Regions from separate parts of the Haloleucobacter ellipsoideus genome, predicted to be linked through region 2. Evidence: riboswitches for the same ligand, from Rfam matches in the RefSeq annotation. Region 2 holds a riboswitch; the other holds the start of a gene.
The links. A riboswitch is a leader RNA that binds a small molecule or an ion and turns the genes downstream of it on or off. The one in region 2 is predicted to bind thiamine pyrophosphate.

Region 1: another riboswitch for thiamine pyrophosphate. It lies ahead of ACT6QG_RS05640 (TenA family protein); the one in region 2 lies ahead of thiO (glycine oxidase ThiO).

What each region holds. Positions count from the first base shown of each region.
Region 1 is NZ_JBQWAR010000017.1:67,157-70,359, forward strand. It holds gene ACT6QG_RS05635 (TenA family protein) at 38-700, opposite strand; gene ACT6QG_RS05640 (TenA family protein) at 703-1,350, opposite strand; TPP riboswitch at 1,404-1,518, opposite strand; gene ACT6QG_RS05645 (helix-turn-helix domain-containing protein) at 1,637-2,518, opposite strand; gene ACT6QG_RS05650 (TonB-dependent siderophore receptor) at 2,787-3,203, shown strand, end outside.
Region 2 is NZ_JBQWAR010000021.1:245,950-249,152, forward strand. It holds gene lptE (LPS assembly lipoprotein LptE) at 1-201, shown strand, start outside; gene holA (DNA polymerase III subunit delta) at 205-1,233, shown strand; TPP riboswitch at 1,288-1,381, shown strand; gene thiO (glycine oxidase ThiO) at 1,373-2,566, shown strand; gene thiS (sulfur carrier protein ThiS) at 2,579-2,785, shown strand; gene ACT6QG_RS15585 (thiazole synthase) at 2,804-3,203, shown strand, end outside.

The sequences.
Region 1 (3,203 bases), on a different contig from region 2:
CCGGTGTGGCCTTTCTGTTTTCAGTGGTCCGTCGTTGTCAGCGGCCCAGATCCAGCCCCATTTGCCAGAAGTCCGCCTCCAGTCGCGTGGCCTTGGCGAAGATCGCGGCCAGTTCGCTGAAGCGCTGTTCTGTCATGGAGCGGGCGGCCAGTTGATCCAGATGGCGGCGCGCGGCAGAGGCCACACCCTGATAGGCCTCACCCGCATATTCAAGAATCCATTCCCGATAGGGATGATCTCCCGGCAATTCGCGTCCATTGGCGGTGAGCGCATTGCCAATCTCGGCATAGCCGATGACGCAGGGAGCCAGCGCCACATGCAGTTCGAGCAGGTCTCCGGCCGCCCCGCAATCCAGCACATAGCGGGTATAGGCAATGGTGGCCTGATGCTCGGGCGCAGCGGCAATATCGGCCGGGGAAAGCCCCCAGCGCCCGCACAGGCGCACATGCAGCTCCGTTTCGTTCAATATGCCTTCAAGGGCCGCCTGCGCCGCGCGGATATCCTCAAGCGTGCGGCTCTTGTAGGCCGCCAGCGCCCAGGCGCGGGAGAACTGGATGAGGAACAGATAGTCCTGCACCAGATATGTGCGGAAGGCGTCCTGCGGCAGGGTGCCCGCACCCAATTGGCGGACGAAGGAATGGTCCACATAGCTGCGCCAGTCATCCGCCGCCGCGGCTTTCAGACGGTCGAAAATGTCCATGTCTAGTTCTCGCCCTCATAGGCTGCATCGAAGAAATCACGCTCCAGACGGACAGCACGGCGGAAGAAATCGTGGCTCACATCAGCCTCCGCCGGCCCCACCCGGTCCAGCTCATCGCGCAGGAAGGCGACGAAAGCGCGGAAGTCCGGGTTGTCATGCAGGATGATCCATTCGGCATGTACAAAGCTGGCGGGCAGGGGCTGCTTCGCCTTCACCGCCCAGTCCAGATACAGCCCTTCCGCCACATTCAGGACGGAGAGCACCGCAGCATAGGAGCGGGTGGTGGCGGCTTCCTGCATGATGGCCTTGAAACCGGCGGTGGGTGCGGTGTCGGGTGTGTTGTTCCGGGTGGCCTCATCCACGCCCAGCGCCTCGAACGCGCGCAGGAAATAGGTGTTTTCCTCACTGGAAACCATGCCGGCAAAGCGGCCAAAGCGCAGCCGCGCCTCGAAACTGTCCGCCGTTGCCATGGCGGCGCCCAGCAGGGTGAGGAAACTGTCCAGAAAGCGGTGATCCTGCACCAGATAGCGTGCCATGACAGGGTTGGCGATGGAGCCGTCGAGCAGTTCCCGCACGAAGCGGTGGTCCACCGCCTGCGCCCACAGCTGCGCATTGTCCTGTCTCAGGGTTTCGGTGAAGCGCGCGCTCATGGTTTTCCTTCCTCAGCAAGGTGAGGCCGACGAGAAGGCGGGAGAAAGCCGGGCTGGCTGAAAAACCCCATCCCTTCGCCGGCATGATCCGGATCAGGTGCGAAGGGTCACCGCGCTGCAGGGCCAGCGGTCTCTCAGCCCCTTGGCAGGGCTCCCCTTGGTCTGGCTGTTGTAGGCAATCGCCCGGGCTTTGTCACCCGCCGCACGTTTGACCCGGGCTTTGGAGAATGGTTCCAGAATGCTGATTTTTCTGGGATTCCCGGCCATTCGCAAGCTGAAGGACGGGTCAGCCCCGGTGGGTCCGCCGCCATGCCGCCGGCGTTATGCCGCAGGCGCGGCGGAAGGCGCGGGTGAAGTGGGCCTGATCGGCAAAGCCGGCGGATGCCGCGATATCTGCCAGCGAAAGCTCTTCGCGCGTCAACATGTCCTGCACGCGCTTCATCCGCACTTTCATGTGCCACTGGTGCGGCGGCAGGCCGGTGGCGGCCTTGAAGGCATGGCTGAAATAGGACTGCGACAGCTCTGTCAGTTCCGCCAGTTCCTGCATGCGGATGTTGCGCATGCAGTTGTCCTCGATGAAGCCCTGTACCCGCTTGAGCTGCCGGGGGGAGAGAGCGGAACGGCGCGAGGACGGGGTGGGGCCCAGTTTCATAAGGTCAATGAACAGGGCCAGCATCAGCCCGTCACCATACAGGTCATGGCGGCTGTCCGGCTCCATGCACTCCTGCGCGATCAGGCGGGCAAGGCCATGGATGCGGTTGTCAGTGAAATCGAGCCGGGGAGTGGAGAGCACATCCTCATCGAGATCCTCGCCAAGGCGGCGGGAGAGGGTGTCAATATCGAAATGCAGGTCGAGATGGCGCAACTGGCCCGGTTTCTCGATGCGGGACCAGAGCGGCATGCCGGCGGGCACGAAGCTCATGTGGCGGGGCGCGCGGCTGGCGCTGAGATTGGTATCCGGCCCGGTCAGTCGTACCTGGGTGCCCGTTTCGCTCTGGTCGAGCACGACAAACAGGCGGGCATCGTGCGAGATATATTCCCCGCGCGCACCGGCCGCGCAGTGTACATGCCACACATCCGCAACCACGCCGTTCCAGCGCCGCCAGCGCAAATCCTCAAGGATTGTGATGCCTTCAATCGAGGAGGTCATGCGCGGTTGAAAGGTCATGTGCTGCATTCTCTGCGTTGCGCGCCTCCATCCGGTTGCGCGTGCCGTGTCCTGCCCAGAGTAGTTTTGAAGCGGTCCATTTCAGGCACAAGGCCTGTTCAATATGGAAATCCGATGCAATATCATGACAAAAATTGTCAAAGCGCAAGAGGAACAGACAATCCGTTCGCACAAGCCATTGCTATGAGGGCAGTAGTCGACGTCTGCAAGACCAGACTGTTACTTTTTAATAGTTCTTAATTGAGCGCAATGGCGTGCAGGTGATGACATGAACAAGATCGGCGATCCGCTAGACAGGCACTTGCTGCACAGGTCTGTGCTGTTCTGTGGCGTTGCCATGGGGGCAGTTGTGGGCGCGGCGATGATATCCGGGCCGGCCATGGCGCAGTCTGCCGGGCAGGCGGTCGATCAGAATGGCAATGTCATCGAGCTTCAGCAGGTCGATGTGGAGGGCGCGGGCGAAACCGCGACCGGCCCTGTCGATGGCTTTGTCGCGCGCATCACGCAGGCCGGCTCCAAGACCGAAACGCCGCTGATTGAAATTCCGCAGTCCGTTTCCGTGGTCACGCGGGATCAGATGGACGTGCGCGGCGTGCAGAATATCGGTCAGGCGCTGGATTATTCCGTGGGTGTGGTGGGCCATACGCTTGGCACGGACCCGCGGTTCGATTCGCCACTCATCAGA
Region 2 (3,203 bases):
GTGCGGGCGGATGATGACAAGAAGATTCCGCTGGTGAAGGGTACGGCCAATGGCACGGCCACCATTGATGCCAGCTATCAGCGCTTCGCCAATTACAGTGCATCGCAGGATGCGGAAATCCGTGCCGCGCGTATCGTGACCGAGGCGATCAAGACCCAGCTCGTCGGCTATTTCCTGCGCCCGGCGCCTACGGGCAAATAGCCCATGGTTGCCGTGCGCCCCGGCGATGCCGAGGCGGTTCTTGCCCGGCGTGATCCGGGCAAGAATGTCGTGCTCCTTTTCGGCCCGGATATCGGCCTTGTGCGTGAGCGCGCCGATGCGCTGGTGCGCGCTGTCGTGACGGATGCCAGCGATCCCTTCGCCCTTGTGCGTCTGGAGGGGGATGAGCTGTCAGCCGATCCGCGCCGGCTGATTGACGAAACCAGCACCATCGGCCTGTTTGGCGGCGAACGGGTCATCCGGGTTCGGGCTGGCGCGCGCAATATCGTGCCGGCGCTCAAGCCCGTGCTGGAGGGGCCGCCCGGTGCGCTGGTGGTGGTGGAGGCCGCAGACCTCAAGCGGGGCGCGCCCCTGCGCAATCTGTGCGAATCCGCTTCCAACGCGCTCGCCATCGCCTGCTATGCCGATACCCAGCGTGACCTTGCCCGGCTGGTGGACAGCATGCTGGCGGAAGCCGGCCTGACCATAGACCGGGATGCGCGCGAGCTTCTCGTCTCCCTCATCGGGGGGGACAGGCTGGCCTCGCGCGGGGAAATCGCCAAGCTGGCCCTTTATGCCATGGGCAATGGCCGCGTGACGCTGGAGGATGTGCGCGTCATCATCGGTGATGCCTCCGCCCTTGCGCTGGATGATGTCGTCGACTCGGCCCTTTCCGGTGACACGAAAGGCGCGGTGGTGGCGCTGGCAAAGGCCTTTGGCGCTGCCACCCGGCCGGATGCGGTGCTGGGTGCCCTTTTGCGCGGGCTTTCCGCGCTTCACCACATGGCATTGCAGATGGAAGGCGGCCTGAGTGCGGACCGGGTGGTGGAGAAAGCGCGCCCGCAGATCCACTTTTCCCGCCGCCCCAAAATCGAGAAGGCCTTGCGCGCCTTTGGTGCGGAGCGGTGCCTGAAGGCCATGCTGGCGGTGGATGAGGCCATTCTTGCCGCCCGTCGCAATGCCGCTCTCGCCCCCGCGATTTGCGAGCGCACAGTCCTGCAGGTGGCGCAACAGGCGGCCCACCGCCGCGTCTAGCGCCTCTGCGGCAAGACTGCCCTTGCCGCCAGCCATCATGACATGAGATAATGCGGTTTCGGCCTGGGGTGCCGCACCGCGCGGCTGAGATCATACCCATCGAACCTGTCTGGATCATGCCAGCGTAGGGAGGTTGCCGATGAGCGCCAGCTTGTCGTCCCATTCAATATCGTCCCCCCTCTCCGCCCGGAAGGCGCGTCCGCGTGTCGCCATTGTCGGAGCCGGGGTCATGGGCTTGTCCATCGGCTGGCGTCTGGCCCAGGCTGGCTGTGCGGTGGAAATCTTCGATGCCGGCGTGGCCGGCCAGGGCGCCAGCCATGCAGCGGCCGGCATGCTGGCCGCCTGCGCGGAAGTGGAGCCGGGTGAGGAGCGGTTGCTGGATCTGAACCGCGCCAGCCAGAAGCTGTGGCCGCAATTTGCGGCGGATCTGGAAGCCGCCTCCGGCGAAAGCGTCGATCTGCGCACCGAGGGCATCATCACCGTGGGGCTGACTGCGGATGATGGCGCGAAGCTGCGCCACCTCTATACGCTTCAGCAGGCGCTGGGGCTGCCGGTGGAGTGGCTCAATCCGGCCGAGGCCCGTCGCCGTGAGCCGCATCTGGCCACGCGCCTTTCCGGGGCCATTCTCACGCTTGAGGATCATCAGGTCGATAACCGCAAGGTGGTGATCGCCCTGAAGGCGGCCCTCGGGAAGGCCGGCGTGGCACTGCATGAGCATTGCCCGGTGAGCCGGGTGGAGACGGAAGGGGGCCGGGTGCGCGGCATCATTGCCGGGGAACGGCAGGTTGCGGCGGATGTGGTGGTGCTGGCGGCCGGGGCATGGAGCCGGGGCGTGGAGATTGCCCCCGCGCCCGCATTGCCCGTGCGCCCGGTCAAGGGGCAGATGCTGGCGGTGCAGATGGACCCTGAGGCCCCCCTGCTGAACCATGTGGTCTGGGGGCCGGGCATCTATCTCACCCCGCGTCGTGATGGCCGCCTCATTCTGGGCGCGACGACGGAGGAGAAGGGCTTTGACACGCAGATCACGGCCGGCGGGCAGCTGGCCCTGCTGACCCATGCCTGGCGTGTGCTGCCCACCATCGAGGAACTGCCGATCATCGAGCAATGGGTCGGCTTCCGCCCGGGCAGCCGGGATGATGCCCCCATATTGGGGCCAAGCGCGGAGGTGGACGGGCTGGTCTATGCCACGGGCCACCATCGCAATGGCATTCTGCTGCTGCCGGTCACGGCGCAGGCCATTGCCCGTTTCGTGCTGGATGGCGTGCTGGATGATGTGGTGCAGCCCTTTGGCGCGGCCCGTTTCAACCGGCCGGCCGCGGCGGAATGCGTGTGAAGGGAATGTGAAATGGTGTCGCTGAAGGTGAATGGAGCCGAAGAGCAGCTTCAGGTGGCCACGGTGGCAGAGCTGCTTGAGCTGAAGGGCATGTCGCTGGACCAGAAGGGCATCGCCGTGGCGCTGAACAGCGCCGTGGTGCCGCGCCGGACATGGCGCGAGACCCGACTGAAGAATGGCGATGAAATCGAGATCATTACGGCCCGCCAGGGCGGTTGAGACAGGGCAGGACAAAACGTGAGCACGCAGAACGACCCGCTCGTGATTGCCGGGCGGACCTTCAATTCCCGCCTGTTTCTGGGCACGGCGGGCTATCCCAACCAGCAGGTGTTTCTGGATGCGCTGGAGGCTTCGGGAGCGCAGATGGCGACAGCCTCCATCCGCCGCATCTCCCTCTCCGGCTATGAGGAGAGCCTGACGGATCTTCTCACCGGCCGGGTGCATATCCTGCCCAATACCGCCGGCTGCCAGACCGCGAAGGACGCCATCCTCACCGCGGAACTTGCCCGCGAGGCGCTGGAGACGGACTGGGTGAAGCTGGAGGTGATCGGCGATCGCGAGCTGCTCTACCCGAATGTGGAAGAGCTGCTGAAGGCGACGGAAGAGCTGGTCAATCGCGGCTTTGTGGTGCTGCCCT